3 regions of the Gilliamella apis genome follow, and region 3 is predicted to be linked to each of the others. Evidence: riboswitches for the same ligand, from Rfam matches in the RefSeq annotation. Region 3 holds a riboswitch; each other region holds the start of a gene.
What was found. A riboswitch is a leader RNA that binds a small molecule or an ion and turns the genes downstream of it on or off. The one in region 3 is predicted to bind thiamine pyrophosphate.

Region 1 (11,323 bases), 590 kb from region 3:
ATTAACTCAAGTAAACTCAATATTAGACAATATTGCTAAAGATTTATCATACCTATAATGGACAATTTTCAATAAGGATATACATGATGAGAATTATTATTGCAAGTTTATTAATGTTTTTATTAGTGAGTTGTACTCACGAACGCACATCTCAAAATGCTTATGCTGAAGGAAACTATCTTGAAAGCATCAATCTATTAGCTGCCACAATAGAAGAAAAAAGTGAAGCAAACTTTAAGCAAACTGATGCCGCACAGCTGCGTCAGTTAGTGACTGATGTAATGAACAAATATGAGGATGAATTAGCAAGCACCAATAACACAGATTATAAAAAGCGCATTGAAATCTATGAAAAACTGTTAGAGATGAATAAGCGTTTAAGTAACCGTTTTTACAGTGCGGAATTAGTAAACGTTTTAGATAAATATCCTGATGAAAATTTGAGACAAAACATTGCTAAAAATTTGTATGACCAAGGTGTAAATTTCGAAACCCAAAACGACTATAAAGCTGCATCTGAGACATTTAGTCAAGCATCATCAGTATATCAACCTCTAGGTAAATATAAAGACAGTGACAAACGTGCGTATAATAATGGTAAAAAACAGGCTACTTTAATGGCTGAAGAGGCTTATCAGCAGGCAAAAATGCTTTCAGAAATTGCAATGCAACGCCTAGAATTTCGTCAAGTTGCCAAATATTATGAGCAAGCCGTGGATGCTTATCGTCATTATGGACGTTATAAAGATGCTACTTCTTTAGCTAACACCTATAAACGCAAAGGGATAATAAAAGTTTATTGCTATGCTTCCGAATACTGCTCTGAGGTAAAATTGGTACTAAATAAGGATTATATCACCTTTGTTTCTTCTCCAGTTGGTGCTGATCTCAAAATTAAAATAACTGTTGATAAAGAATATAACAATACAAGATCACAGATTGACATACCAAACACCCGAAAAGTATTTGATAAATACATAGAACATATCGATGCTCAAGGGAATAGGATTCAAATCCCAACGTTAAAAGATGAAACTTACTATACGAAATTGGATACTAATAACAATAGTTTAAGTCTAGAGACAGTAGTAAGGATGGAAGGAATTATTGACTTTTCTGACACTATCTATGCAAGAGCTTCAAGCTATTATGAAAATGAAGATGATTTACTACCAGTAGCAAAAAGAGAACAGATCACTAAATTAAGATCATTGCTAGAAAGTACTGCTCAAGATCTTTCTTCCCTTTAATGGACAATTTTCAACAAGGAAAAACATGATAAGAATTATTATTGCCGGTTTATTAATGTTTTTATTAGTGAGTTGTAGTCACGAACGCACATTTCAAGAAGCGTACGCTGAAGGAAGTTATATTGAAAGTATCAATTTATTAGCGATAAAAATAGAAGAAAAAAGTGAGGCAAACTTTAAGCAAACTGATGCAGCCCAGCTGCGTCAGTTAGTTACCGAGGTGATGAACAAATATGAAAATGAATTAGCTAATACCACAAAGACCAATGATGAACAACGCCAAGAAACATATGAGAAATTATTAGAGCTTAATCAGCGGTTGAGTGATCACTTTTACAGTTCCGAATTAGCATTCTTTTTGGATAAATATCCTAGTGAACGTTTAAAACAAAATATTGCTAACTTTTATACTCAACAAGCAAATGCTATCCCAACTAATTCTGCTGGTGATTATGAAAAAAAAGCAGCGCTATATAAAAAATCTTTAGATAGATATTACGATAAAAATATCGAAAAAGCCTATATTCATGCGGATACTAAATATAGGCAACTTGTGGCACAAACATTATACAATCTTGCTAAACAGGAAATACGCAGAGGTGATTATAATGCAGCGGTAGCTTGTTTTAGAACTATTATTGATATTTATAAGCCATTAGGTCATTACAAAGATACTGAAAAATTAGCTCATTACTATGAAAAAAAAGCGATCAGCCAAGAAGCGTTTAATTCTTATTCTGAAGGTGAAAAAATAGCTAAAAATGCGACTCGGAGTTATCAATATCGACAAGCAGCAACAAATTATCAACATGCCGCGAATACTTATGCAAAGTATGGTAATTATCGAGATTCGGAACAAAAAGCAAGAGACTATGCTAACAAGGGTAAAATAAGACTATATGTGACAGGAAATGCAAATTCATTTTCTAATTTTGTTGAAGATTATTTCAAAAATGATGATGCTATTATATTAGTTTACAACAGCAGTGATAGTGACATTACTATTAATCTTAGTGAAGATGAGCGATATTCTGAAGATGGCGGTTCAGTAACAAATGACACTAAAAAGAATGGTGAAAAAGAATATAACTTAAGAACTGAAACATTAGTAAATAATTATAGTTTAAACCTTAGCATAAATATATTTGGATTAATTGGTTATTATGACAAGTTTTTAGCTGAAAAAAGTTCAAGGCAAGTTAAGTATACTTATACTGGTGATAAACCTAGTTATGAATTTGATCGTACAGATGGTAATTATTATTCTAGAAGTGAATTAAGACAACAAGCTGAAGATGAAATAAAATCAAGACTTAGCAATTACTTTTCTCGGGTTTCTTCAGCAATTCATCAATTATAAATGATCACCAATAAATAAAATCCCACTCAGTTATTCTCTAGGTGGGATTTTTATTATTAAAAATATTTAAATCTCAGTTAAATTTTTAATCAAATAATTATGCAAGACCTAAAACCATTCGTCCATTTCGTGTAGCAACATTAACTACATTATCTAAATCTGTATAACGGCATCCAGTCACCAATAATTTAAGTTCCTCCCACATATTACCGGTTGAAAAAGGTAACATATAATCACTGACGTTATCAGTCCCAATAGCAACAGGTATCCCAGCTGCAGCAAGTTCATCGACTGGCGTTAATGAATTTCGGGTAGGGCCATGTTCTTCACGGCGCGGGCTATCGATCCAAGCAAATGGGCAAGCAATTACCATCATTTTAGCTTCTTTCATTTTTTGATAGAGTTTTTGACGATATTCCAAACTATGAGCGGTAATTGAAATACTATGAATAGCCACCACGCGACCATGCATACCATGCTCAATGGTTTTATCAGTAAGTTGCTCGGTTTCGATTTCATCTGATGAGTTAAATTGGTCAACATGGACATGTACCATTTTGCCTAATGTTTTACCGGTTTGCATTAACACATCTAAATGTTTTAATCCCATGCCTTCACCATGATCTCGCTCATCACGACGCGGCAAACCACCAATAATATCCACTAAATCAGCACCTTTATCAAACCAGTATCGGGCTTCTTTATCAATGACTCCTTTAAGAGTTTGATTGACTAATTTAATCGTAATATCGTTTTTATATGTTTCACGAGCGCGCAGAGCTCCTCTAATTGCTCGCTCTTCGGCAATCGGATCAATATCAACAAATGAACCCATGGCAGTAACACCTTGTTCAATCATGCGTTCAACCGCCATGCTAAAATGTCGATAATAATCATCTTCGGTCATTGCTGCTTTCACTTTATCAAGCGTGTCCCATTTTTCAATTAAAGTCTGTTTTTGGTAGACATCAAAACTATCTACAGAGATAGTAAAAGCACGATCAGCATGCATATGTGAATTAACCCAACCACCATTTTGTTTAATTTTGTTCATCAAATATGCTTTTAAGCTCTGATCTCGACTAGTTGATAACATTTGTTTATTATCGGTCATAATGCGCCTCTAAAATTTGGTTACTATTAAGTTTTAATTAAAAATGGATAAAAAAAATCCCCCAAAAAGGAGGATCACAATAAACCTGTTAGGATATTTCTTATAGTAATGAAAATACAAGTTGTCATGGAAGTTTACACTTTATTATTATTCCTAAGTGGGAGAGATTTTAATGGATTCATTGTTAAGATCAAGTATTTTAATTTTGAAAATATTTAAATAAATGAAATGGTTAAAGTATTATTTTTTAGATTTTTCAAACTAAAAAAAAGTCTATTTATCATCTCAAAGAGTAAACTATTAAATTACATATACCTAACTTACTATTTAATAATAAGTATAATGGTCGAAAAAATGAGATTAGCATGATTATTAAAAAGCTGTTTATTCTTAACAGTAGGATTTCAATCATTACAAAACAAATTTACTTATAAGGGTGAAATATGTCACAACTAAACATTATTGCCACTATTACGATAAAACCAGAGTATCATGAAGCATTTAGACCGATATTTAAACGATTAGTTATCGGTAGTCGAGCTGAACACGGCTGTGTTCGTTATGAGCTGAATCAAAGTATTGAGAATCCCAATATTTATATAGTAGTAGAAACGTGGCAATCACAGCAGGCGATTGACTTACATAATACAACGCCACATTTTGTTGAATTTGCTAATTTTGCTAAGAAGCATGTTGATGGATTATCGATTTGTATAGCTAAACAGGTTGATGTCTAAGCGGATAACTAAACACCAACAAAACCACCGATATTTAATCATATCGGTGGCAAATGAGCTTACATTTTGTCAACGGTTTTAATGCCAAGCATATCTAAACCCGTTTTAAGCGTTTTGGCTGTTAATGAGGCCAGTTTCAATCTGCTAACTTTTAAACTTTCATTTTCCGCGGCCAAAATTGGGCAGTGTTCATAAAAACTTGAAAATAGGGTAGCGATATCATACAGATACGCACAAAGAACATGTGGGGTACCTTCTGCGGCAACAGTTGTGATTGTTTCATCAAATTGATTCAAACGAATTGCTAACGCTCGTTCCTTTTCAGTTCCTAAATCGATATGACCATCTAGATTGTCTTCATTGATATTCGATTTTTTAAATACTGAAAGTACACGGGTATAGGCATACTGTAAATAAGGTGCTGTATTGCCTTCAAATGACAGCATATTATCCCAATCAAATACATAATCAGTTGTTCTATTTTTGGATAGATCAGCATATTTAACCGCACCAATGGCAACTGCATCAACCACTTGAGCAAGCTCGGCATCAGAAAGATCAGGATTTTTGCTTTTAATTAATGTTGCTGCTCGCTCTGTTGCTTCATCGAGTAGATCATTTAGTTTAACGGTATCACCTGAACGCGTTTTAAATGGTTTACCATCTTTACCTAACATCATACCGAACATATGATGTTCAAGTTTTAAAGATTCTGGGACATATTTTGCTTTATGCACAATCGCCCAAACTTGTTCTAAATGTTGGTGTTGGCGTGAATCGGTATAATATAAAATACGATCCGCGTGTAAGGTTTCATAACGATATTTTGCACAGGCAATATCGGTTGTTGCATAAAGATAACCACCATCTCGTTTTTGGATGATAACACCCATTGGTTCGCCTTCTTTATTTTTATACTCATCTAAAAACACAACAATAGCGCCTTCACTTTCAACGGCTAATTTTTTCTGTTTAAGATCGGCAACAATGCCCGGTAGCATGCTGTTATAGATACTTTCACCCATGGTATCTTCTAGTGAAAGTGTGACATTGAGTCGTTTATATGTGGCAATATTTTGCGTCATGGTAATATCAACCAGTTTTCGCCACATGTCACGGCAATACTCATCACCACCTTGAAGCTTAACGACATAATTACGGGCTTTTTCAGCAAAGACCTCATCTTCGTCATAATGTTTTTTGGCTGCACGATAAAAAGATTCTAGATCCGATAGATCCATATCGTTGGCCTGTTCATTTTGCATTTTTTCAAGGTAAGCGATTAACATACCAAATTGAGTTCCCCAATCACCAACGTGATTAGCTCGAATCACATTGTGACCAAGAAAATTTAAGACTCTAACACTCGCATCACCAATAATCGTTGAGCGTAAATGACCAACATGCATCTCTTTTGCTACGTTTGGTGCTGAGTAATCAACCACAATAGTTTGTGGTTTAGCCGGTAAGGTGATATTCAATTTATCGCTACTTAATGCTACTTCGTTCTGCTCGGCAATCCAACTATTTTTTAAAAAGATATTAATAAAACCCGGTCCAGCAATTTCTACTTTATCGGCAATATCTTCAATATCCAGATGTTGTAATACTTTTTCTGCCAATGCGCGTGGTGGCATACCCAATTTTTTAGCGGTAGCCATGATACCATTTGCTTGATAGTCACCAAATTGAACTTTGGCTGATTGCTTGATTAAAGCATCACAGTTTTTATCTGCACCAGCCATAATCATTGCTTGCGAAACTCGTTGCGTTAATAGTTGTTGAATGTTCACATTGTACCTAATCAATAATCATAAAATGAGGCATATAATACCGACAAACACAACAATTGTCACTGATTGCCTGTAATCTTACCTTGTTTTAATTTGTCTAAATTTGTATTTATCAACACATCGCCTGTTTACAATTCTATTTGCTACCACTAAACTACTCATCGTTCTCAACGGGGTGCCCTGAAGGGCTGAGAGTGTCAGAAAAACTGACATAACTCGTCGAACCTGAACTGGATAATACCAGCGGAGGGATTTGAGTTATTATATCTGCTCAAACCTTTTGTCTTTTACACATTACTTTGGAGGCAAAATGTTTCGTAAAAACTTTTTACTATCTGTTATATTTTCATTTTCACTATTTAGTCATCTAGCTAATGCACAACAACCAACTCTAACCGTTTATAGTTACAATTCATTTATGTCACAGTGGGGGCCGGGTGAAACAATTAAAAAAGGCTTCGAAGCGCAATGTCATTGCCAACTTGATGTTGTCACATTGGGAGATGGCGTATCTGTTTTAAATCGGATTCGCCTCGAAGGCGACAAAACAAATGCTGATGTTATTTTAGGATTAGATAACAACCTATTAGCACAAGCCAAGCAAGCGGATATCTTAATTCCGCATCAAATTAGTAAACCCGATAATCTCAATACCGATTGGTGGGATGATAGTTTTATTCCTTATGATTTTGGCTATTTCGCTTTTATCTATAATCAAGATAAAATTAAAAATCCTCCTCATTCATTACATGAATTGATCGAAAACAAAGCTAATTGGAAAATCATTTATCAAGATCCTAGAACCAGTACTCCAGGATTAGGTTTTTTGTTTTGGATGAAAAAGGTCTATGGTGACGAGGTGGCAAATGCATGGCAACAAGTGGCTAAACATACGGTCACAGTAACCAAGGGTTGGAGTGAAGCTTATGGTATGTTCTTAAAAGATGAGGCTGATTTGGTATTAAGTTATAGCACATCGCCGATAGCACATATTATTAATGAAAATAATCATAGCTACGCAGCCGCGATTTTTGATGAAGGTCACTATCGCCAAGTCGAAGTGGCTGGCATCATTAAATATAGCCAAGAAGTCGATTTAGCTCGACAATTTTTACGTTACTTACTAACACCCGAGATACAACGACAATTTGCTGAAAAAAATGTGATGTATCCAATAATTAAAACGGATCTACCCGATGCTTATAAGCAAATTAATACCATTGATAAATCGCTAGAATTTACACCGGAAGAGGTTGAAAAACATCAAAAAGGCTGGATTCGTGAGTGGCAGTCAGCAATAAGTAAATAGTTAAGTATTATTAATGTTAAAATTCAGATCATTATTACCAGGTATTAGTGCTGCTAGTTTAATTTTAATCATATTAAGTTCAGCACTTCTCGCTATCTGGAAATTTGCCTTGCAGTCAGGAAATTTAAGCATCTATTTTGATAGTTACATATTGCACATTATATGGATAACTTTTTACCAAGCTGTATTGTCGACATTATTATCACTAATCACAGCCATATTAATGGCTAAAGCATTATCTTTAGTGGATTTTAAAGGTAAAAACTTGTTATTGAAAATGATGCCTATTACCTTTATCTTACCAACACTAGTTGTTGTGACTGGTTTACTATCGGTTTACGGGCGACAAGGTTTATTATCAAATATCTGCCAAATATTACACATACCATTCTCATTTTCAATTTATGGTTTACAAGGCATTTTATTGGCGCATGTATTCCTGAATTTCCCTTATGCCTGCTGTCTATTTTATCAAACCTTACAAAGCGTACCTATTGAACAAAAACATTTAGCTGCACAATTAAATTTTACTAATGTAACCTTTTTTAAAATTATTGAATGGCCATTACTGCGTAGACAAATATTACCTATGGCGGCATTAATTTTTATGTTATGTTTTTCAAGTTTCGCCATTGTGTTAGCACTAGGTGGAGGGCCTAAATATACCACGCTTGAAGTTGCTATTTATCAAGCAATTCGTGATTTTGAACTGTTACAAGCAGCATTACTTGCCTGTCTACAATTAGTTTGTTGTATTGCCTTCATTGGATTAATGCAAAAGATAAACAGAATCGATAAAAAATTAACGGTAAACTTTACTCAAACAGACTATCGTTTACCTTTACCCAAAGGATTAAAAATTGTTAGTTCAGTGCTAATTTTGATCGGTGGATTATTTATATTGTTACCTATGCTGACTATCCTGTTTCAAGGTATCTATTTCTTTCAATTCTCATTGTTGACCTTTTCATTACAGCAAGCTTTACTTTTTTCAATCATTATTGCTTTTGGTTCATCAATTATTGCCATGATACTGGGGTTACTATTACTTTGGACCAATAGTCGATTACTGATAAATAGACAACCTCGATTGAGTAATGGACTATTATTAATTGCATCACTTATTCTAGCCATACCAAGTATGGTATTGGCATCAGGATTATTTTTATTACTATTTGACTATAGTAATAATGCCATTTTTATCTGCTTATTGATGATGGTTTGTAATGGATTGATGGCGTTACCATTTATTATAAAAAATCTTGCCGTACCAATGTATGATATTACCGCTCGATATTGGCGACTCACCCAATCACTGAATATCAATGGTTTAACTCACTTTTATTTAATTGATTTTAGAGGATTAAGAAGAATAATATTAATGAGTTTTGCATTTGCTGGCATATTGTCATTGGGCGATTTTGGTGTAATTGCCTTATTTGGTGGGCAGTCAGTCACCACTTTACCTTATTATTTATATCAACAGATATCGCATTATCATTACAAAGAAAGTATAGTAACAGCGGCAATTTTATTAATTTTATCATTTAGCTTATTGGTTGTTATGGATTATGATCGAACTTCAAAAAACTGAGTATCAATATGATAACTTCAACATGCACTTTGTGCTTAATATTGCCGCTAAAGAAAGAGTGGTCATTGTTGGCCCAAGCGGTGCAGGCAAAAGTACATTACTCAGTTTAATAGCCGGATTCATTTTTCCCAATGGCGGACAAATCATTCTCAATCAGCAAAATGTTACTACCACTTTACCGGGTAAACGACCCGTATCGATGCTATTCCAAAACAATAATTTATTCAGCCATCTTACCGTAGAACAAAATATAGCGTTAGGTATTAAACCATTATTAAAACTTAGCCGAGCAGAACAGACAATAATTGGTGACATATTAGTGCGTGTCGGATTGGAAGGCTTTAACCAACGTTATCCCGAACAACTTTCAGGAGGTCAACGGCAACGTGTTGCACTGGCACGCTGTTTAATACAACATCGTCCAATTTTACTCCTTGATGAACCATTTTCTGCGCTTGACCAAGCATTACGTTTTGAAATGCTAGCTCTTGTTAATCAAGTTTGTAGCGAATTCAACCTTACTTTAATGATGGTCTCGCATTATTTGGATGATTCTCTTCACCACTTCTCACGTTGCCTCGTTATTGATAATGGAAAAATTATTTTTAATGCAGCTCCAAATCAGCTTAATGAAAATCAAAAGATAGCGGAGTTATTAGGTATTGAAAGTTAGGATTTTAAGTTGAAAAAGTTGAGGAGAGTTTTTTAAATAATTAAAAACTGTGATTTAGCTGGTTATCTTACTAATAATATTTACAAAATTTAACAATTTAGCCTCAAAAAGTGGTTGCGAGGTTTTTTTATGTCTTTATAATTTTAAACAATTTTCAGTAGGATTATCGATCATTATTTAGTTAATCAAACTAACAATTGAAGATAAAATATCAAATTAAACATAAAGTTAATTGACAGGATGTCGAATATGCATTATAATTTAAAACACCAAACACCAAACACCAAACACCAAACCTGCTCAACCTATAATTTAATTACAGCTAATTACCTCAATCCAAGTTTACTTTTTCACGATAATTTATATTTTCACAGAAAATCCAAGTTAATATCTAGTCTTAGTCCATATCAATTTAGTCAAAGAACAAAAAAAACAAAACGCTGTTTAGTTCAGCTTTCACCTGGTGGAGATTTGATAGCAAATACAATGTGTTGTATTTTTTCTTTAACAAATTCTTCATTATTATCCGTTTGTTTATCTCTGGTTAAACCGTTTATTTATATTTTATTTATTTTATGCTTTTTAGGCGTCAGTCAAAAAAGCCTAGCACTTACAGCACATAGTATAAATGTCATTATTGGTAATAAACCGAAAGTTGTCGGTATTGAAGGGGCATCGAAAAAACATGGTTTTACTGTTAATGGTGTTTTATATAGTTCAAATACCAATAACTTAAGTGACACACAAATCAATCAGTTTGATGGTAATTTAACAATTAAGGACTTTATTATTAAAGATTATGCAATGAATGATTTAGATGTGACGGCTAATTATGATGATACCGATGGTGATGGCATTCGCAATAACACTCCGTTCACCGTAGAAAAAACAACCTATAGTTGGTTTGATAATAAAGGGATAAAAATCGAAAATAATGAAAAAATAATTGGTTGTGCTAGTGACATTTCCATGCCGTTAACTTTAACTATTACAACGAAAGTAAAAACCTATTCCGAATATGGTGTTCCTAATGAAAGCGAATATGTTGATATCACTCAAAAATATAAAATTATGGCTAAACCTGAAATCTGTTATGCTAAACCTTATGGAATGATACTGTATCCACAATATGTTTGGGGAAGTGTTAGACCAGTACCATATCAAGGAAGTCTTGATTGTCTTTTATCTGGTTATGCTGAGCATGAATTTGAATTATCTATGGATGAAAATTTTGTAGATCTTAGAGAGACAAGAGGTTGGAATTATGATAATAGCCGAGAAAGGGATAGCTATTGCGGTGGTGGTTATAATGCGAATGTTTTTGATCCAGTTAATGGTTTTAAAGTGTCAGCTTCTCCTCATTTCCCTACCACAGGCTTTCCAGGAGCAAAATTTCAATTAATTATGACAGGTCATCAAGATGATTTTGAATATACGTTTTCGGCAACGCCAAATGATAGTATTACGGTTGATAAACAAGGTTATGTTATGTT
Region 2 (11,323 bases), 420 kb from region 3:
AGATATTCATTTCTCATCGGTTTTTTCTATTTGAGTATTAATCAGATGCAATTATTAGAATGAGATAAATTACCTTAGTTTATTCCTATCAATAAACAGTCTCGTCAAGCTGAGCACTGTTGTTTAACTGCATAGGGTTTCAATTTATTAATGACTAAAATGCATGACCGATTGATTAGCTAAGGAGATATCAATACTGAAGTAGTAGCAACAGAGCAAAAGTTAGCATCAACAAAACTAAAACTATTATTTATGTAAACATAAGAACCAGAAGCATATAAAAGTGAAAATAGTAGTAGATCTAGTGCAACTATAGTTTGCGATATAGATGATATTGCTACAACTATTGCTCGCAGTAAAAATGAGAGTGAAAAATAGCTATAAAGATATTAGGAACTATGATGAATATAGAAATATCAGTAGGTTATGGTGATAAACCTGTTTCTAGTTATAATTTGGATTAAAAAGGCAATAGATATTAAACCTAATAAGAGTTAATCAAAATGTTAAAAGCGTAGCTACAGGAGAAGGAATATCAGATGGTTATGTTTATATGTGGAGTAAGGAGTTTTACTCACGGTAAAAGATAATTTGTGTCACAGTAATTTGCACTGTTAGGTAGTGGGTGGATATGTACATTCATTACAATTCAATAAAAAGATCTTTTACCAGCATAATTAGTTGGTAACAAAAGAGATTCACAGTTAGGAACTGGAAAAAGAAATATAGCTGAATAAAACTAGCCTCGTAGTATAGCGCTACACTCGAAAGCATTATTTCTACTTTTGTTGGAAATAGTGTACAAGATAATATTGAGAAAATAATCATGAAAAAAAATAAGAAATATTTAGTATTATTAAATTATTTAATCTTTTTACCTTTCATGGGATTTTTATTAATTATTATAATGCGCTTGCTCATCTCATTAATATTGTTGATTAAATATGATATAGCTTTTGAATTTGGTATTCATGATATATGTTTAGCTGGTAAAGCAGCTTGTATTTGGTTTCCTTTAGCATTAGGTGTTTGGTGTTATGAATGCTTCCATTACGGAATTAAAATTTTTGGCAAATAATATTATCTCAGTTTAACAACTGGGATTTTTTTATTATAACGAGTAATTAATACTATAACTTTCATCCCAATCATGATAATTAGCTGTGTAACATGGATGATGTATTTAACTTAATCTTGGTAAGTCTATTAAAATTAGGTTAATTTATTTTTTAAGTAGGCTTGGTTTTCGTTTGTTTTGGCGTAATATAAGGATCAAATTTTATTTAATTAATGGCAATAGCTAGCAAATTTGTTTTATTTAAAGAATAATCTGATTTTGCTTTTTGTTGGCATTGATAGTTTACCGATAAATGATTAAATAACAAAAGGGGTTAATGATGAAATTAATAGTTGATAATATGAGTTGCCAACATTGTGTTAAAACCATTACTAAAGCAATTAATGATATTGATCCTAAAGCAAAAGTTACTGTTGATTTAGCTAAGCATGAAGTTGATATTGACGGAGGTACTATCTCGCAAGAAGCGGCAATTGCGGCAATTAATGAAGCGGGATTTGAGTTTGTCGGTATTGCTTATTAATAGTATTTAGCGTTATTAAATTTTAGACGATTATGATTATCGGCCTAAAGTTTAGAGAGTATTTTTATCAAATCATCTATTAACAGTTTTTGTATACTTCATCGACTTGGATTGTTGATGAAGTATATCTATGTGTCAATTTAGTATATCCTTCACCTAAAAAACATTTGCTCGTCTTTCGTATTTATAAAAAGTGAATTCAGGTTGATATTTATAGCTTATAAAAAAAAACTATTACCAAACATTTTAGTATTAAGTGGCTCATCAAAATTTAGTTAGTTCACAGTTATATTTAAGCAGCAATTAATCAAAATCTTTATCAAGTTCATTTTCGTTAATACAAAAATTTTTTTCTTTCTGAGAACATTGACGAGAAATTTTAAAAGATTGTCCTTCAACACCTCTAAAAGACTCATATTCTTTATAAGTACAGGTTGAATTCGTTAAAGTATAGTTGCTGTTTTCTGCTTTGAATCGATAAGTTTCATTTAAAATAACTGCAGAATAGTTATTTATTTCGCAAATTTTTTTCCTTTTTGCTATTTTTTTTTGGGGATCAAAATCGATGTAACGACCATCTAAATTGAGATAAATAAACTCTTTTTTCTTCTCATCATAAGAATAGTACCGATAAATGATAGGTCCATCTTCCATATCATCAACGGCTCTGGCGATATAAAAATCATTATAATTACCATCAAAATTGTAGTCTATTTCTATGCCATTGTGATCAAAAAAATCTGGTGCAAAACGATAGCTATCATCTATATGGTTAACTGCACCTACTGAATATTCACCCAAAAAGTCAAATCCTTGCAAATTATCTATAGTCTGAAATAATTGGTCATTTTTTTTACTATAAATATTTAAACCTGTTGGTTTCAATCCTTGACCTTTTTTATAGGAAAGTATCAATTTAAAATAAAAATCATCTGTCGATCTTTTTTGTAATAACTCTATATTGTTAATTTCTTCATTCTTAATAGGAAAAGAGAGATAATCATAATCATGAAAATCTAAATCGACATCATATTTATCAATATTTGCTTTAAAATAGTCAGATTCAATTCCTGATATTAACCAGTCGATTCCTTGTAAATTAGTTATAGTTTGAAGTAATTGACCACTTTTCTTACTATAAATATTTATACTAGTTGGTTTCAATCCTTGACCTTTTTTATAGGAAAGTATCATTTTAAAATAAAAATCATCTGTCGATCTTTTTTGTAATAACTCTATATTGTTAATTTCTTCATTCTCAATAAGAATATCGAGATCACCGCCATCTTTAAAATTTAATTCAACATCATATTTATCAATGTTCGCCTTAAGAACATCTAAGTCAATTGCTAAAACTAAACAAGGGAAAAACAAAACAACTGAGATAAGATATTTTATACAAATCATATTATAACCAACTAATTCCATTTAATGTTTTTAATATTATTTTTTTAATCCTATTTATATCTTAAATTAATTCATATCAAAAATTAATTTAAAATGATTTAAAAATATATTATTTCTTATCAAATATAACTTATTGAGCAATTTTTCTAACCATATTTTTAATTACTATTTTGGATAACCATTTGTAGAAAAATAAATATTTAATTATTCAATGTAAAAATTTGCAGTTACCACCATTGATAAAAATGGTGAGTAGGTCCAATTCCCTTACCAATTTTTAAACTATCTGCATGCTCAATAGCCCCTTGTAGGTAGTTTTTAGCATGTTTTATTGCATCTTCTAAATGATGTTTCGGTAATAAGGCTGCAATTGCCGCAGAGAGGGTACAACCTGTACCATGGGTATTTCTCGTTGCGATCCTTGGTGATGTCATTCTGATGATGTTGTTGCGAGTGATTAAATAATCAGGGCTTTCTTGACTTGGCAAATGTCCGCCTTTCATTAATACTGCCTGACAACCTAATTTAAGTAATTCATACCCCTGTTGTTGCATTTGCTCTTCGTTTTTTGCCTCACTACAATCAAGTAATGCAGCAGCTTCAGGTAGATTTGGGGTAATAATTGTGGCTAATGGTAATAATAGATCTCGAATAGCAGAAATGGCATCAGCTTTTAACAATGGATGTCCGCCTTTAGCAATCATTACGGTATCAAGCACAATATTGGCAATAGGGTTATCGTTTAATAGTTGAGCAACCGAAGTAACAATCTCTTTATTCATTAGCATGCCAATTTTAACACTATCAATGTAGATATCTTGATACAGCGTATTAAACTGTGCTTCAATAAATTGAGAGGGAATGGCATGTACACCATTAACGCCTTGCGTACTTTGTGCGGTTAATGCGGTGATCACTGACATACCATAAGCACCAAGTGCTGAAAATGCTTTTAAGTCAGCTTGAATACCTGCGCCACCACTAGGGTCACTGCCCGCTATTGTTAATGCAACTGTTGTCATGATTTGGTTTCCTATTTTGCTTGTTTTATTTTACTGATTAGGTCTGATGTAGCTTTGGCAAGATTAGCTTGTCCACATATTGCCGACACAACGGCAATACCTTCAATGCCAGTTTGGATTACTTCGGTTAAATTATTCACGCCGATACCACCGATCGCTACGGCAGGGCATTGTTTCGCTTTAACCAGTTCTTTCAATTGAGCAATGCCAGTCGCAGCTGCGGCATCCTTTTTGGTTGCAGTTGGATAGATAGGCCCTATGCCAAGATAATCAACTAAATGCCAAGGAACATTCTCTAGTTGTGATTGATTTGAAACTGAAAGTCCTAACCATTTGTCTGTGCCAATTAAGCGTCGAGTAACGTCGACCGGTAGATCGCTTTGTCCTATATGCACACCATCGGCATCAATGGCTAAAGCAATATCAACATGGTCATTGATAAATAGTGGAACTTGGGTACGACTTAACACTTCTTTGAGCGCTTGTGCGGCGTCATACCAATTTTTACCAGAGTATTCTTGTTCTGAACGTAGTTGCACGGCGGTAACACCATTCTCAACGGCAATTTTGGTGGTAGTGACCATGCCATCGATACCGCCACATAATAACGGATCGAGGACTAAATAGAGAGTTAAATCAAGTTGCTTTTTCATCAAATATCCTTATTGGTAATTTTGCTTAAATAGGGAAAGTTGGTCAATTATTGCCATAGCAAAAGTGCCTAAACCTGATTGTTTGTTAGCGAGTTCACCAGCTTTTTTCATCATAAAACAAGCTGTTGCGGTAGCGGTTAAACGATTACTAGTGGTTGCAATAAATGCTGCTACCATCGCAGATAACGAACAGCCGGTGCCGGTTACTCTAGTTAAAGCGATATCGCCACCGGCAATACTATAAATTTGTTGACCATCTGTGACATAGTCTATCTCACCTGTTATTGCGACAATGGTTTGATATTTTTGTGCTAATAGTATTGCTGCATTTAATGCAGAATCGGTAGAATCAAGTCCATCAGGCCCTTTCGATGATGATTGTTGACCACTCAATGCGAGAATTTCAGAGGCATTTCCTCGAATAACACTCGGTCTAAAAGTTATCAATTGTTTGGCAATTTCAGTGCGATATTTAAGTGCCGCACCAACCGCTACAGGATCCAGTACCCATGGTGTCTGTGTTTGTTCAGCTTTTGCTGCAGCTAACAACATACTATTTGCGCTGTGCTCATCAATGGTACCAATATTAATTAATAAGCTACTGGCAATAGTTACAAAGTCCTCAACTTCTTGTTTCGCAACGACCATTGCTGGTGAAGCACCAATGGCTAATAAGACATTGGCGGTAAAATTCTGTACAACATCATTGGTAATGCAATGGACTAACGGTCGTTGTTGTTTAACTTGCTCAATAAAGGGAATGGCATCATTGTTTTGGAATAACTGAATGGTAGACATATTCTTTCCTTATTTATTATTGATATTAAGGGAAGAATGTGTCAAAACGAATAATTAAGACGAAGACTTCCCTACGCTGGTATTAGCCAGATCAGGTTCAACGGGTAAAATCTCAGTTTTTTGTAGTAACAAAAAACACCCCGAGTCAAAAAACAATTAATAAAAACAGTTTAATTATGTACTGAGTTTATATTTTATACAAGCTATTGTAATAATCTTTCGATATCGCTAATAGATCGTCTATCTGGTAAGAAGATGATTAAGTGATCACCATCTTCGATCATTAAATCGGTATTAACAATAATCACATCTTCACCACGCACCACAGCACCAATAGTTGCCCCTGAAGGTAATTTTAGACTGTTAATATTTTTACCTACTAGTTTAGAATTTTCAGTATCACCACGAACAATCACTTCGACAATTTCTGATTCACCTTGCCGTAGTGAGACAACTTTTACCACGCCATTTTGTCTTACATGACTGAGTAATTCTGAAATAGTGGCATGTTGTGGTGAAATGGCAATATCAATCACGCTATCGTTAATTAACTCTAAATAAGCTTGTCGTTGAATAAGTACGATGACTTTTTTTGCTCCCATCCTTTTGGCAAGCATTGATGACATAATATTTGATTCATCATCACTCGTCACTGCAACAAAAAGGTCGGTAAGTTCGACTTGTTCTTGCGATAATAGCTCTTGATCCGATGATTCACCATGTAATACGGTAGTATTAACTAACTGCTCGGCAATTAGTTCTGCTTTTTCGGCATTACGTTCAATCAATTTAACTTGATAATCGTTTTCTAATCGCTTAGCTAAAGCAACAGCAATGCCGCCACCGCCACTAATGATTATTCGTTTATAAGGCTTTTCTAACCGTTGTAATTCACTGGTTACCGCTTTGATGTTAAGCGGTGGGGTAATAAAGTAAACCATATCCCCAGCTTCAATCAAGGTTGAACCAATCGGACGAATAAAACGATTTTTACGATAAATAGCTACCACGCGAGCTTCGACATGAGGTAAATGTTCTTTTAGCTCTGATAATTCACTACCCACCAATGCACCACCGTAGTAAGCTGTGACGGCAACTAAGCAGACTCGATTATCATAAAATGAGGCAAATTGTAGTGCGCCAGGAGATTGCACTAGTTGGCTGATATGATTGGTGATTAGATTTTCTGGGGCAATAATATGATCGATGTTAATACAATCTTTATTAAAAAACGAGTATCTTTCATCATTATATTCAGGCGCCCGAATTCGTGCCACTTTTTGAGGGATATTGAACATTACATGCCCAATTTGACAAGCCATCATATTGACTTCATCAGAATTGGTAACAGCGACTAACATGTCGGCAGATTCTGCACCAGCACTTTCTAATACTTGTGGATAAGATGATTTTCCACAAATAACTTGTAAATCAAAACGTTCTTGCAATGATTGCAATTTGTCATGATCTTCATCTACAACTGTCACATCGTTCTGTTTTTCGGTAACCAGATATTCGGCAAGAGCACTACCTGTTTGACCTGCACCAAGAATGATAATTTTCATAACTAACCTATGATAATCAAAAAGGCTTCAACGGCATTTATCATTAATAAAAACGATAATGCTTTTAGTCATTAAAGCCAATTGATATTGTTTAGCGTTAATTGCAATCTAGTTTTACGGTTAACTATACAAAACCGATTGCGTCATAAACTTTTTTCAACGTTGGCTCTGCTTTTGCACGAGCTTTTTGTGCACCTTCTTGCATAATTGTCAGAAGATAATTTTCATCATCACGATACTGATGATATTTCGCTTGTAAACCAGTTAACATATCAATAACTTGATTTGCGACCTCGGTTTTTAGATGGCCATACATTTTACCTTCGAATTCTTTCTCAAGTTCAGCAATAGGTTTACCCGTAATACCGGTTAAGATATCTAACAGATTTGATACCCCCGCTTTGTTTTTTAAATCATAACGTACGACTGGTGGTTCATCAGAATCGGTCATTGCCCGTTTAATTTTCTTCTCGACATCTTTTGGATTTTCAAGTAACCCAATAACATTATTGCGATTTTCATCTGATTTAGACATTTTTTTGCTTGGATCTTGTAACGACATAACCCGTGCGCCAACTTTAGCAATAAATGGTTCAGGAACAGTGAAGATATCGCCATAAAGGGCATTAAAACGCATAGCAATATCGCGAGAAAGTTCAAGATGTTGTTTTTGATCATCACCAACAGGAACTAAATTAGCTTGATATAACAAAATATCGGCAGCCATTAACACTGGATAATCAAAAAGCCCGGCATTTATATTTTCTGAATGACGAGAAGATTTATCTTTAAATTGTGTCATACGACTAAGTTCACCAAAATAGGTATAACAGTTTAATGCCCAACCTAATTCAGCATGTGCAGGCACATGGGATTGCACAAAAATAGTACTTTTTTGTGGATCAATACCACAGGCTAGATAAAGTGCTAATGTATCAAGTGTTGCTTTACGTAACTTATTAGGATCTTGGCGTACCGTGATCGCATGTTGATTGACGATACAATAAACGCAATCATATTCATTTTGTAAAGACACCCAATTCTTTAAAGCACCTAAATAGTTGCCTAATGTTAGTTCTCCTGATGGCTGAGCGCCACTAAATACAATTGGTTTACTCATAATTTATTCCTAATTTTAACTTATTATTTTTTTGCATCAGCTTTTGGCTGAGGTAGTAGGGTTAATATATCTTGAAAATCATCAAATAAAAAATCGGGTTCACTTGTTGCAATTGATTCGCCATAATTATAACCATAACTTAACGCAACAGTAGGGCAATTAGCATTTTTGGCAGCGGTAATATCATTTTTCGAATCACCAACAAATAATAACTGATCATTGTATAATCCAAATGTTGCCATGACTTGATAAAGCGGAGCAGGGTGTGGTTTTAATTTAATTACATCACCACCGCCGAGTACTAATGAAAAATACTCTTTGATACCTAATGAGCTTAGTAATCCCGGTAAAAATTGTGCCGGTTTATTAGTTACAAGAGCTAAAGGGTAATGATTTTCATAAAGAGCTTTTAAGGTCTGTTTTACATGAGGAAACAGTGTTGTCTGTTCATCCATAACCTTATCATAATGCTGACTAAATATTTGTTTAGCTTCAGCAAAATATTCTTTTGACGGATTAATATCAATAGCTTTGAAAACGCGTTCAAGCATCACATCAATACCATTACCTACCCAGTTTTTAACTTGTTCATTGGTAACTGTTGGTAAGTTTAGATCTGCCAACATTTTCTGGGTTGCTAAAGCAAGTCCAGGTACGCTATCTACTAATGTTCCATCTAAATCAAAAGCGATAGCTTGAATATCATCTAATTTAGCCATGTTTTACTCCTGCTAACTCTTTACGCATTGCATCAATTACCGTTTTATAGTCAGGTTGACCAAATATCGCTGAGCCAGCAACAAACATATCGGCTCCTGCCTTGGCAATTTCAGCTATATTATCTACTTTTACACCGCCATCAATTTCTAGGCGAATATTTTTACCTGAATCAATAATGCGTTGTTTAACTTGCTGCAACTTTTTAAGCGTTGCTGGGATGAATGATTGACCACCAAAACCTGGGTTAACACCCATCAATAAAATAATATCAACTTTATCCATCACATAGTCTAAATGGTCAAGTGGTGTTGCCGGATTAAGCACAATACCGGCACTGCAACCATGATCTTTAATTAATTGTAATGAACGATCTAGATGAATTGTCGCTTCAGGATGAATAGATATGTTTGTTGCTCCAGCTTTGGCAAAAGAGGTAATTAGCTCTTCAACTGGAGAAACCATTAGATGGACATCAATTGGCGCACTAATTCCATAGTCTCGCAGTGCCTTACAAAACATACTACCCATGGTTAAATTGGGAACAAAATGATTATCCATCACATCGAAATGGACAACATCCGCTCCTGCATCTAATACTTTTTGGGTATCTTCACCAAGACGAGCGAAATCGGCGGATAGTATTGATGGTGCAATAATAAATTCATTCATAACATACCTCTACTCATAAACACCTTATACTTAAAAATAGCTTAGGATTTTTGGTACAAGGCCAATATTTCATCAATTTTTTTGCGTCCTTCGCCAGCGCAGCTAATTGAGCGCCGCATTTCTGCTCGGTAAAGATGGCGCGCTTTACTATATAACGTTCTGGTATAGTGAGTATCATGATTTGATACCAGAACTGGAATCTCTTTTTTATAGGCAATTTGCTCCGCTAATTGTGACAACCTTTGATGTTCATCAAACCCAAAATTATTAGAATAGTAGGCGGTAAAACCTGCTGTTTCATTAGGTGATAAATAAGGTGGATCACAATAAATAACTGAGTTACGTTTCGCCATTTTCATCGCTTTATGATAAGGCGTACAGACAAACTCAGCATTTTGTGCCTTTTTGGCAAAGAAATAGAGTTCCCTTTCCGGGAAATAAATAGTCTTGTAACGGCCAAATGGCACATTAAATAAACCACTATTATTATAACGACATAGGCCGTTGTAACAGTGACGATTTAAATAGACAAATAAAAGCGATCGCAAATATTGATCTTTACTATAATTAAACACATCACGTAGTTGATAAAATGCTTCAGCCTGATTATTTTGATCATTAAATAGTAATTTAAGATCATTAATGAACTGCTCCGGATTGGATTGTAATAACTTAAATAGTGCAATTAGATCATGATTGATATCAGCTAAAATATAACTTTTGAAGTTAGTATTTAAAAAAACGGAACCAGCGCCTACAAAGGGCTCAATGAGTTGTTCACCTTCCGGTAGATACCGTTTTATAGTGTCTACAAGCTCATATTTTCCTCCAGCCCACTTTAAAAAGGCTCGTCGCTTCTTCAACGGAAACTCCTATTTTGTCATTGGTAGGATATATGAACGATATCCTTTACTATTTTGCCGATTTTTCTTTATTAATCGTTGCGCCAGATTTAACCCAAGGTTTATCTTTTTGTAGTGCATCAGGCAAAGACTTGATTGCTTTTTTAGCTTCAGCAGCAGAATCATACGTACCATTAACTAAAATAAACCATTTGGCATTATTCTTCTTAGTTTCATAAATTTGGTAATTAGTTAGATTATGTTCTTTTACTAATTTTTTTAAACCTTCAAGCGAAGTTGATGCACTAAGTTGAATTGAAAACTGATTACTCTTTATTTTGTCAACTTTAGTCAGGTTATTATTTGCTTTAGATTCAACCTTGTTCGGCGAGGTTGGTCTATTATTCACATTATTATGCGATAAATTATTATCCTGATGAGTATTCTGGTCAATCTGTGACTCAGGTTTACTCTCTGGTAAAGGTTGACTGTTGGCTCCATTACCATTATTACCGGTCAATTCGCTACTGTTTTGTTGTTCATTAACATCGGTAATTGGTGCCGGCGCCATAGGCGCTGGTACCGTACTAGATGCTTGACCTTGAGTTGTATCTGTTGCAACGTCATTGGCTTGCGTTGTTATGGTTGGTTCAGGTTCTTGCGTCGTCGAAACACCGCTAACTTCAGGTGGAGTTAGTGGGGTAGGTGTTTTGGGTTTTGACGAACGCAATAACATTGCGCTAATTAATAAGACAATAATAACAATAGTTAACCCCATAATTATCAATTTCTTTTTCGAATAATGCTGAAAAAAATTGGCAATACTAAATGAGGGCGTAGACGGCTTATTGGATTGTTCTGATATATAACGATCATCTTTATCTACACGCATATTAACTCCTTAACCTATTAATAGGTTTAATGCC
Region 3 (11,323 bases):
TTTGCTTCATTTATTGCGGTACTTAACATATCAAAACCTCTTAATTTAATTTTTGCAAAATAGCCGCTAATCTTTTATTGCCGCCGGCTATTGGCGCCCATTGATAATGCACAACAGGAATATTCGATGCCTGAAGATCTTCAGCAAAACCTCTTAAACCAGCATTAATAACACTAATATGACTTAATAAAGGATAAGGTTTAACTAAATTGGCAGATTTATTTGTTGTAATGAGTTTTTTAGCTAGCAAGATAGCTTCGGGTAAATTATTCATCACAACAATATTTGCTGATTTTAATGCTTCAATTTGCTTACTACGGCACTGAGGATCTTGTTCAGAACCAGTCACAGTTGCGATAGCAATTAATGGATGATTATCATCACGTTTAGCGCAAGCTTTTTGATAACCAGAAATCACTGATTCGGCAGGATCAGCATTTGCACCATAACCGATTACTAAATCAATAAGTAATACACCAACATCAGGTTTATTGCCGAGTTGAGCGATTTCATCTTCGCGGATTGAAGGATCGATCATCGGATGAGGTTTACCTACTGTATAGAAATCATCACCTAAATCGATAATTTTATGTCCATTTTGCTCTAACATAACCCCTTTATCATGATGATGACTTGTTGTTAGATTCAGTTCCTCTGCCAACAGCATTGCTGCTTCTGAGGCTAACGTTCCGCCAGTATACAATCCTGTAATAGTTTTGTTAGCTAAATTAGGTAAATTACTTGCTATTGCTTCGACTGGGCTTAATAAACAGGCTAATCGAGCAGCTTCATCTAATGTTCTGGCAAAATAGATATTATCATCTTTAGGTTTATCAATTTTAGAGCCCAAAAATAGTGCTACTACAGGTTTATCAATTAACTTCATAGCCGAAATAACTTTTTCCCTAACACTTTCCGCAGGCGGTTTCGAGATAAAGGTAATGACTTGAGTTTCGGGATCAGCCGCTAACATTTTTAAGGCAGTGAGTGCACTAATTCCTCCAACTTCTAGGGATAAATCTCGTCCTCCTAGGCCAATGGCTTGGGCAATTCCCTGATTTAATAAAGCGATTTGCGAAACCACCTCTTGAATACCGGTGCCAGATGCACCGATTACCCCAATGTTTCCTTTTGGAATAACATTGGAAAACGCCAATGGCGCACCAGCAATAAATGCAGTCCCACAATCTGGCCCCATGACAATTAAATCTTTTTCAGCTGCTTTTGTTTTTAAACGGATTTCATCTTCAATTGATACATTATCAGAAAAGATCATAACGTTTTTATTATCATCTAAAGCACGATCGGCTAACTCAGCAGCATATTCACCCGCTATCGAGATTAAAACCAAATTGGCATCAGATAATTTTTTTGTCGCACTGGCTAGGCGTCTGGCTTTGAGCAGCTTTGCGCCACCTTGCTGAGCTTGAGCTATATTTTTTAAGGCATCTTCAAGTTGTTGACTGATTAACTCGACAACATCGGCAGAATCGTCGTTGGTTTTAATCGCCACACAAATATCATTTGGTGTAGCATCATTAAAATGATCACTCCAAAAACCAGTTGCGGTTAATAAAGACTTATTGGCAGGAGTACCCATCATGACAGATACTTCATCAACCTCATCAAGATTACTGAGTTTTTTGGATATCAACATCAAACTAACGGAATCTTGAAAGCTTCCCTTTTTTATAAAAGATTGAATCATGAAAACAGGCCTCTCAAATATGATAAATGCTGTTAATTTTGAACCTCATTAAGCTCATTATAAAAATTTAACAATGAGATTGTATTTATATATTACGGAAAAAATCAGTAATAAGCAGTTTATACATCACAAAACAATTACAATAACAAAAATATAATATTATTTAAAATCAGTATTATAAAAGATTATTAAAAAATTTTTTATAATAGTAACTAATTAATTTAATTAAATTTCACAAACATAAAAAAGCTAGTTTGATCACATTATTATTTGCTATTAATAGTATGGTAAACAAATATAAAAAAACGTTTAAAATGCTCCTGAGTATCGAAACAATACGATATGTGTAGTTAATATTAATCATGATTGATGTTAATAATGGATGGCGAGTTTTAAAAAATAGGTAAATATTAATGAATATTTTATATGATGATGTTGCTGATGCAGTTAAATGGATATCCAGTTTTGGTGGTTTAGAACAAGGTGGCTCAACACGATTACTTTATACTACTGAGTGGCTGGCTGCCCAAAATGCGCTTAAAGAAAAACTTACGCAAATCGGCATGGATACCTATTTTGATGATGTAGGAAACTTATATGGCCGATTTGAAGGTAGCAAATATAAAGAACAGGTGATTATGTCTGGTTCCCATGTTGATACGGTCGTAAATGGCGGAAAACTTGACGGACAATTAGGCATTATTGCAGCTATGCTTGCCATGAAATATTTAAAAGAAAACTATGGCCAACCATTACGCAGTTTAGAACTTATCTCAATGGCCGAAGAAGAAGGTAGCCGTTTTCCTTATGTCTTTTGGGGAAGTAAAAACGTCTTTGCCATAGCGAACAATGACGATGTAGCCACAATTCAAGATAATAATGGAATCAAGTTTGTTGATGCTATGAGCAGCTGTGGTTTTAAATTTAACAGCCAAAAAGCACGAACTGATATCAAAGCCTTTTTAGAACTTCATATCGAACAAGGTGGTGTGCTTGAAAGAGAACAAAAAAGCATTGGTGTTGTTACCAGCATCGTAGGCCAACGCCGTTATAATGTTCGCCTAGTTGGTGAAGCCAATCATGCAGGCACCACACCAATGAGTTACCGTAAAGATGCTATCTATACCTTTAGCCGAATTTGCCACGAATCTATCAATAAAGCGATCAAGATAGGCGATCCATTAGTATTAACCTTTGGTCATGTTGATCCTAAACCCAATGTAGTTAATGTGGTGCCTGGTGAAGTGATGTTTACGATAGACTGTCGTCATACTGATCAAGCTGAACTTAAAAAATTCACTGAAGAATTGGAAGCCGATATGCTCGGTATCGCTAAACAACTCGGTCTTGAGATCGAAATAAATCGTTGGATGGATGAATTGCCAATCCCAATGGATGATCAATTAATCAAAATGTTGAAAGATATCTGTCAACAAGAAAACCTTAGCTATCGTGTTATGCACAGCGGTGCTGGTCACGACTCACAGATTTTTGCACCACGAGTACCTACCGCCATGTTATTTGTTCCAAGTATCAAAGGTATAAGCCACAATCCAGCAGAAGATACTAAAACTGAAGACTTAGTAGAAGGCATAAAAGCATTAACCTATGCGCTTTACCAATTGGCTTATCAGGAATAATAAGGAAGTAAAATGACAACAATAGAAACAAAAGGTGGCATTCAGTACTGGCATAAAATCGTTGCTTTATTATTCCTTGGTTGGTTAGTAATGTGGATATATCGCCCTGTTTTAGCGGCGCTTTTTCCGGAAATTCAACAAACTGTAGGTCCACAATCAAATACTGAACTAGGTTTAATTGCTAGTTGTTACTTTTTTTCTTATACCCTGATGCAAATCCCAGCAGGGATCTTAGTCGATAAATATGGTAAAAAAGCCGTGGTTATACCAGGCTTTATTTTGTTCACTATTGCAGCGGCAATAATTGGTAATGCTCATTCGATGATGATGATTTATATCGGCAGCTTACTTGCTGGTTTAGGTTGTGGTTCTTATTATGGTTCTGCATGGTCACTATCAGCAGAAAATATTCCTGCTGAACATCGTAGCTTTGCCTCGGCAATTATCAATACTGGTGCAGCATTAGGTATGGGGATTTGTTTACTATCCACCAGCTTTTTAGTTAAATCATTAGATATGCCATGGCAATATATGCTCTTCATTATTGCAGCATTAACTCTCGCTTTAATAGCTGGATTTGCCATAATCATTAAAGAGCCATCGATTAAAACAGTTATAGCACGCAACAAACAGCAAAAACATAAAACCGTAACCGAAACGACAACAAAACAGAAACACAGCTTTTTTACAAGCCCAATGGTTGCTTGTTATATCATGTACTTTGCCACTTGTTATGGCTATTACATGGTAGTAAGTTGGTTACCCAACTTTCTTGAAACTGAACGGGGTTTTTCCGGCGGTAGTGTTGGTTCAGCATCCTCATTGGTTGCCTTTGCTGCTATTCCTGGTGCATTAGTTATCAGCAAAATTTCTGATAAATTTAGATCTAAACGACTGATGTTTATTATCGTATTAGAGCTGCTTTCAGCGTTAACACTGTTAATGGCAGTCCAATCAGCTACCATCACATTGTTGCTAATCGGCTTAATCTTATATGGATTGTTTGGCAAATTTGTAGTTGAACCGATTTTAATTTCTCACGTTGCTGACATTGCCCCAAAAAACAGTTATGGCACTGCATTTGGTGTATTTAACTTTTTTGGTATGAGTTCATCCGTTATTGCACCACCGTTGACAGGCTTACTAGCGGATATAACCGGTACCAAAATTACTGGTTTTTACGTTGCTATAGCAATATTAATCATTGCAACGGCGTTATTCTTTTTAATTAATTTGCGTAAACATATAACTTACTGATTGCGCAAAATGTCGACTATTTATCGATCTATAGCCCGAGTAAATGGTCGACCAATTAAAAATTAGTACACCAAGTTATGCTTTTAGGTTCACGCTCGTTGCACCTAAAAACCATAGCAGACCGAACATTATATGTTCCAAGGAGATCATTATGGGATATATCAATAATAATACCGGTTACCCAAAAGACCTATTAGCATCACGCGCAGTTATCAAACGTCAAAACTTCGCTTTAATTCCTCCAGATGGTTTAGTTAAAAATATTATTCCTGGTTTTGAAAATTGTGACATAACTATCTTAGCTACCCCTAAATTAGGCGCTTCGTTTGTTGATTATCTGGTTACCATGTATCAAGGTGGTCATAACTTACAAGGATTTGGTGATGATGGTATTGAGGTATTTGCTTATGTGATTGAAGGTGAAGTCAAGGTTAAAGCAAATGAACAATCATATGATCTCCATGCTGGCGGATATATCTATTGCCCTGCTGGCGTTAAACTTTACTTACAAAATTTAGTTTCTTCATCACGCTTATTTTTATATAAGCGTCGCTACAATCCTATTTTAGGTTACCAAACACGAGTTATTGTCAATCATGTTGAGCAATTAGAACGTGTTAATTATGAAAATATGAATAACGTATTTATTCAAGACCTACTGCCTAAAGAGCTCGGTTTTGATATGAACTTTCACATTCTCACCTTTTTACCCGGTGCCAGCCATGGCTATATTGAGACTCATGTACAAGAGCATGGCGCCTACCTACTCAACGGTGAAGGAATGTACCTACTTGATAATCAATGGATTCCAGTAAAAAAGGATGATTATATCTTTATGGGTGCTTATGCATTGCAAGCTTGTTATGCGGTAGGCCAACAACCTTTGAGTTATATCTATTCCAAAGATTGTCATCGCGATGTAAATATCTAAACAATAAACTATATTAGCTAAATATCTCAAAGGACAGCATATGGAACTGATAGTTATTGCACTAGGTGGTAATGCAATTTCAAAACGAAACGAATTACTTTCTATTGATAACCAATATCAAAATATCAACAGCACCACCAAATTTATTGCAAAATTAGCCAATAAATATCGACTGGTAATTGTCCATGGCAATGGCCCCCAAGTAGGACTACTTGCCTTACAAAATGCCAGTTATCCAAGCGTGCCAGCCTATCCTCTCGATGTCCTAGTTGCACAAACCCAAGGCATGTTAGGTTATATGATACAACGCAGCTTACAACAATATGAAAATATCAACCAAGTCGCCTGCGTATTAACCCAAGTTGAGGTCGACAATAACGATCCGTCATTTAAAGATCCAACCAAATATATTGGTCCTGTATATAAACCAGAAGAACAACAGAATCTACAAAATCAATATGGTTGGCAATTCAAGCAAGATGGTAAATATATTCGTCGAGTTGTGGCATCGCCAAAACCGAAAAAAATAATCGAGCTTGATACTATTAAAGAATTGCTAAGCCAGAATACTATCGTTATCTGTAACGGTGGTGGTGGTATACCTGTAATAAAAGATAATACTGGTTATAAAGGTGTTGAAGCTGTCATTGACAAAGATCATAGTGCCGCACAGCTCGCTATTGAATTAAAAGCTGACCATCTAATGATATTAACCGATACAGATGCAGTGTATGAAAATTGGGGTACGCCACAACAAACCGCTTTAGGTAAAGTCGATACCAAACGTATACAACCAATGGCTATTGATGATGGCGCCATGGGACCCAAAATAAAATCAGTGATTGAATTTGTTGAGCAAACAGGTAACACCGCTTATATCGGTAATTTAACCGATATTGAATCGCTATTAGCAAAAACCAAAGGTACCATTATCAGCCAATAGCACCTATAAAACTCAGCAGTAACGGATAGATAGCTTGGACAGGAGTTTAATATGAGATTAGACAGACAAACACTACATAACTTGATTGCCAAAAAGTTACATAAAGCTGGATTAACTCAAGAGCATGCCGATATCGCCGCTGATACACTGGCATTTGCCGATGCCAGAGGTATTCACTCGCACGGCGCCGTACGAGTTGAATATTACGCGGAACGGATTGCCAAAGGTGGCATGACTCCCTATCCTAATGTCACTTATAAAGAAACTGGCCCATCGTCAGCAATCTTAGATTTTGATAATGGTTGTGGATTAGTTGCTGCTAAGGTCGGTATGGACAAAGCGATAGCAATGGCGAAGAAAAATGGTGTTGCAGTAGTTGGGATTCGTCGAATGTCACACAGTGGTTCACTGTGCTATTTTACCGAGATGGCAGCCAAACAAAACTTAGTCGCCATATCCATGTGCCAATCTGATCCAATGGCAGTTCCATATGGTGGCGCTGAAGAATTTTTTGGTACCAATCCTATTGCATTTGCTGCTCCCACCAATAACGAGCGAATTGTCTCATTCGATATGGCAACCACAGTTCAAGCTTGGGGAAAAGTATTATATGCTAGATCCAAAGGTGCCCAAATTCCAGCTACATGGGCGGTTGATGAATTAGGTGAGCCTACTACTGATCCATATAAAGTAAATGCACTATTACCGATTGCCGATGCTAAAGGTTATGGATTAATGATGATGGTTGATGTACTTTCTGGCATATTACTTGGCTTACCATTTGGTAAAAATGTTTCATCCATGTATGCTGATTTATCCAAAGGGCGTGACCTTGGCCATCTGCATATTGTTATCAATCCTGAATATTTTATTGGCCTTGATATATTTAAACAATGTATGTCTACTATGCTAGACCAACTAAAACAAACTAAACCAGCCAAAGGTAATAGTGAAGTTTTCTTCCCGGGAGAACGAAGCAAAAAACGTGAAGCCGATTATCAAAAAAATGGTATAAAAATTGTTGATGATATTTATAACTATTTAATTAGCGATGATATTCACTATAATCGATATGATCATAAAAATAAATTTGCGGAATAGTATCGAGGTTAAAAACCCCCTCTCCTCAAATTTTTTTATTCGGTGAGTTTCGGACGTTTTGTTGTTTGGTAGCTAGTTCTATACGGCGATTACGTCCGAGCAAAGCGGGTTGGCGCAACCCGCTTTACCATCTCCCGCGGCGACCTCGCAAGTGGTCACGATGTGACTGCCTTCCGCCTTCGTTCGCTCTTAACGCACCGGCTGTGATTTGTTCCTGACAAAACACAGCCTTGTCAAACTTCCCTGTTTGCCATGCTAACCTCACTCAGTTGTCAGCTCGTTGCTAAGGTCGCTAAATAAAACTCACCAAACTGATTGGCAAACAATAAACTTTTATGTTTAGTGTGAGCTGATTTAATAACTAAGTGGTCCTGACACTAATTATTAGCAATAGATAAAAGATAATTAGTTTGTAAAAACATCATAAATAGTTATTAGTAAAAATATATTTTAGAAGTAATTGAGATAGTTTTTGATCTTTAGTTTAAGCCAGTTAACTAAACTTGCATATTTCTGCTTTCTAGTTTAATTTAACAACACAAATTTTTTTATATTTCGAGACTAAACATGACAATATCATTTAAAGAGCAGCAACAACGAATCAATTTTGTTAAACAATTTTTTGCCGAGCAATTAGCAAATAATCTATCATTAATTGAAGTTCAAGCACCAATATTGAGTCAAATTGGTGATGGCGTTCAAGATAATTTGTCAGGTACCGAAAAAGCCGTTCAAGTTAATATTAAAAGTATTCCTAATGCACAATTCGAAGTTGTTCATTCACTAGCTAAATGGAAACGTAAAACGTTAAGTCAGCACAATTTTCCTGTTGGTGAAGGCATTTATACAAATATGAAAGCTCTGCGCCCAGATGAAGATAAACTTTCGCCTATTCACTCTGTTTATGTTGATCAATGGGATTGGGAAAAAGTGATTCGTCCCGAAGATCGCAATTTAGCTTATTTAAAACAAACGGTTGAAAAAATTTATAGTGCAATTAAAGCGACTGAAAAAGCAGTCTCTGAAAAATATCATCTATCACGTTTTTTACCCGAAACAATTACCTTTATGGATAGTGAACAACTGTTAAAACGTTATCCAAATTTATCACCGAAAGAGCGTGAAAATGCAATTACCAAAGAGTTAGGCGCCGTATTTTTAATTGGTATTGGTGGTGAATTATCAAATAACGAAAAACATGATGTACGTGCTCCTGATTATGATGATTGGAGTAGTGATAATGAAATGGGTTCAAAAGGCTTAAATGGTGACATTTTAGTTTGGAATCCTGTTTTAAATAGTGGTTTTGAAATCTCGTCTATGGGAATCCGTGTCGATCCAGAAACCTTAAAACGACAATTAAAACTGACGAATAATGAAGATCGCCTCCAATATGCGTGGCATAAAGCATTAGCTAATGGTGATTTTTTACAAACAATTGGTGGTGGAATTGGCCAATCACGATTAACCATGTTACTTTTACAGCAACAACATATTGGCCAAGTACAAGCAAGCGTTTGGGACGATGCCACCAAACGAGATTATTCAAAACTACTTTAGTTTAAACATTGTTTAAATATAGTTCAAATTCAGCATACTTTACCCAGAGTGGTAAAGTATGCTTATTATTTAAATACTTTTATCTAATCCCATTTGCCAGAAACCAGTTTCAAGTTTAGTTGCTTGCCTGAATAATTTTGTTAAATGTTCAATATGACTAGCATCCAAATTTACTAAGCGCTGATCAATCAACGCAATTTCATTTTGCATTGTTTGTTGGAATTCCTTACTTGCATACATGTTAACCCAACTGTTATATCTATTGTTGTTAGCATCATACCAATGTTGTTTGGTTAGCCAATCAGCAATCATACCGTAACCAATTAAACAAGGCGCTAATACAATATGCAAATCTAATATATCCCCATGTAATCCGACATCCAATACATAACCCGTATATTCACTATTTGCTTTGGCTTCAGTTAATAGGTTAAGTTCGTTCTCAGTTATTTGCCACTTTTTACAATATTCAATATGTAAGTCTAGTTCAACTTCAACAATTGCTTTCAAGCTATTTAAAGATTGTTTGATTTCAACCAGATCATGACTTTTATACACTGCTAATCCCCATGCTCGGGAAAAATTGATAAGGAAAAGATAATCTTGTTTTAAGTAGTGTTGAAAGCAGGCAATATCTAATGTACCTTTACCTAATTGTTGAATAAACTCATGTTGAATATAGTTATCCCAATCACTTTGGCATGATTCAATAAGTGAATAAAATGACGACATGACGACTCCTTTTTATAAAAATTAGTAATTAAGGAGTACAACAGACTTGCAGAAAAGCGTGTTTTATACTCCCTTCGTCGGTACTAACCGAATCAGGTTCAACGGGTATAATCTCAGCCTAAGGCACCCCGGATAAATACAGATGAATAATAGCTCAGAAAATAACTAACAATTTTTGTAAAAATAATAGTTTATTAACCGTTACTATTTATTCAAATGTTCTTCATTAACTAACCGATAGATCTTCTATAACTGTAGCTAATAATCAGTGATTATTCTGTCTTCGAGTCAATTTGCTGATTATCTTCTAAAGATGGCGCAACTATTTCTTGTTGAGAAGATTTCTCTAATTCAGCTTTTTCGGCTTGCTGATTAGAATTTGAAGGTTCTTGTTGTTTTGCTTCAGTTGTTACTGAATTATCTTGTGAACGAATATATACAATCTTTTGTTGACCTCGGTCACACGATCCGACAATTTTACCAGCAACGCCTTGCTCAGCTTGTTCTGATGGAACTAAATTTAATTGAAAACTGTTTTCATCAACACCATTGTTTTTGATTTTCTCAGCGATACTGGCACTAATTTCTTCACAATTAGAAGCAGCAGCAACCATTGGAAGACCTAACAATAAAACCATGACTAACTTTTTCATACCCTTTCCTATAAATTATAAATAATAAGTTTGTTGCATTGTAAAACGATTGATAAAACTGTCCATATTGTTATAAGCAATATGATAAATAAATTTTATCAATTTATTAATGAAGTTAGCGCAAGATTCTAACCGATTAATCTTGCTTATGCTGGCTTTCAAGTACTTTCAATTTATCTAAAACCCAACAGCGAATATCGGCTAGTTCAGTTTCAGACAATCGATTAACAAAATCTCTTTTTTCATGAAGTTGTTTACGATCTTCATCAGTCAAAACAACCCCTTTTAAATTTAATAATACTTCTTTACGGTACATAGAATAAATAAAATCTTTTATCAAATCGTCAGAAAGATTAATGTTAGTCATTTTGATTTCCTTATTTTATATCTTTAACGCTCATACGATTAAGTCGACATCTAAATTAATAACATCACCACTTAATATAAAAGAGTATTAAAAAATAAACTCTGTTTAATAAACAGCCGGATCTCCAATATAATCGAATCGCAAATAGATGACAATGATTGAATCAAATAACACAAACTAAAACTTTTTCATTTATTCAAAACTAACTTGTGAATTATTCACTTAATTATTTGATAAGTATTTAACAAACCTGTTGATAACTCTATAACAAATTGATATTTATGAATTTAACCTCAAGGTTAAAATTTAATCTGCAATATAAAAACCTATTTTTGAAAATAAATACTCTATATTTGTCAACAGAAATCATCTAACAATTTGATAAAATTTTGATAAAAAAATACAGCATAAGGTTTAAATTATGCTGTATT

Region 1: linked by a shared signal. The riboswitch ahead of thiB (thiamine ABC transporter substrate binding subunit) and the one ahead of tenA (thiaminase II) in region 3 are both predicted to bind thiamine pyrophosphate.
Region 2: linked by a shared signal. The riboswitch ahead of thiM (hydroxyethylthiazole kinase) and the one ahead of tenA (thiaminase II) in region 3 are both predicted to bind thiamine pyrophosphate.

Annotation. Positions count from the first base shown of each region.
Region 1 is NZ_CP132381.1:1,929,024-1,940,346, reverse strand. Features, by position in the region: gene RAM17_RS08920 (hypothetical protein) at 1-58, shown strand, start outside; gene RAM17_RS08915 (hypothetical protein) at 84-1,250, shown strand; gene RAM17_RS08910 (hypothetical protein) at 1,276-2,610, shown strand; gene RAM17_RS08905 (amidohydrolase family protein) at 2,708-3,724, opposite strand; gene RAM17_RS08900 (putative quinol monooxygenase) at 4,168-4,461, shown strand; gene argS (arginine--tRNA ligase) at 4,521-6,254, opposite strand; TPP riboswitch at 6,416-6,524, shown strand; gene thiB (thiamine ABC transporter substrate binding subunit) at 6,565-7,563, shown strand; gene thiP (thiamine/thiamine pyrophosphate ABC transporter permease) at 7,577-9,157, shown strand; gene thiQ (thiamine ABC transporter ATP-binding protein ThiQ) at 9,135-9,830, shown strand; gene RAM17_RS08875 (hypothetical protein) at 10,080-11,323, shown strand, end outside.
Region 2 is NZ_CP132381.1:915,079-926,401, forward strand. Features, by position in the region: gene RAM17_RS04255 (hypothetical protein) at 1-41, shown strand, start outside; gene RAM17_RS04260 (hypothetical protein) at 827-1,078, shown strand; gene RAM17_RS04265 (heavy-metal-associated domain-containing protein) at 1,398-1,601, shown strand; gene RAM17_RS04270 (hypothetical protein) at 1,905-3,029, opposite strand; gene thiD (bifunctional hydroxymethylpyrimidine kinase/phosphomethylpyrimidine kinase) at 3,236-4,030, opposite strand; gene thiE (thiamine phosphate synthase) at 4,042-4,683, opposite strand; gene thiM (hydroxyethylthiazole kinase) at 4,693-5,472, opposite strand; TPP riboswitch at 5,533-5,634, opposite strand; gene trkA (Trk system potassium transporter TrkA) at 5,685-7,046, opposite strand; gene trpS (tryptophan--tRNA ligase) at 7,171-8,166, opposite strand; gene RAM17_RS04300 (phosphoglycolate phosphatase) at 8,190-8,885, opposite strand; gene rpe (ribulose-phosphate 3-epimerase) at 8,878-9,555, opposite strand; gene RAM17_RS04310 (Dam family site-specific DNA-(adenine-N6)-methyltransferase) at 9,597-10,418, opposite strand; gene RAM17_RS04315 (SPOR domain-containing protein) at 10,468-11,289, opposite strand.
Region 3 is NZ_CP132381.1:1,337,775-1,349,097, reverse strand. Features, by position in the region: gene RAM17_RS06170 (DUF1116 domain-containing protein) at 1-29, opposite strand, end outside; gene RAM17_RS06165 (acyl-CoA synthetase FdrA) at 41-1,708, opposite strand; gene allC (allantoate deiminase) at 2,122-3,348, shown strand; gene RAM17_RS06155 (MFS transporter) at 3,361-4,605, shown strand; gene allE ((S)-ureidoglycine aminohydrolase) at 4,757-5,536, shown strand; gene RAM17_RS06145 (carbamate kinase) at 5,577-6,479, shown strand; gene allD (ureidoglycolate dehydrogenase) at 6,531-7,580, shown strand; gene RAM17_RS06135 (hypothetical protein) at 7,705-7,845, opposite strand; gene asnA (aspartate--ammonia ligase) at 8,148-9,140, shown strand; gene tenA (thiaminase II) at 9,210-9,872, opposite strand; TPP riboswitch at 9,924-10,013, opposite strand; gene RAM17_RS06120 (DUF1161 domain-containing protein) at 10,145-10,525, opposite strand; gene RAM17_RS06115 (hypothetical protein) at 10,662-10,892, opposite strand.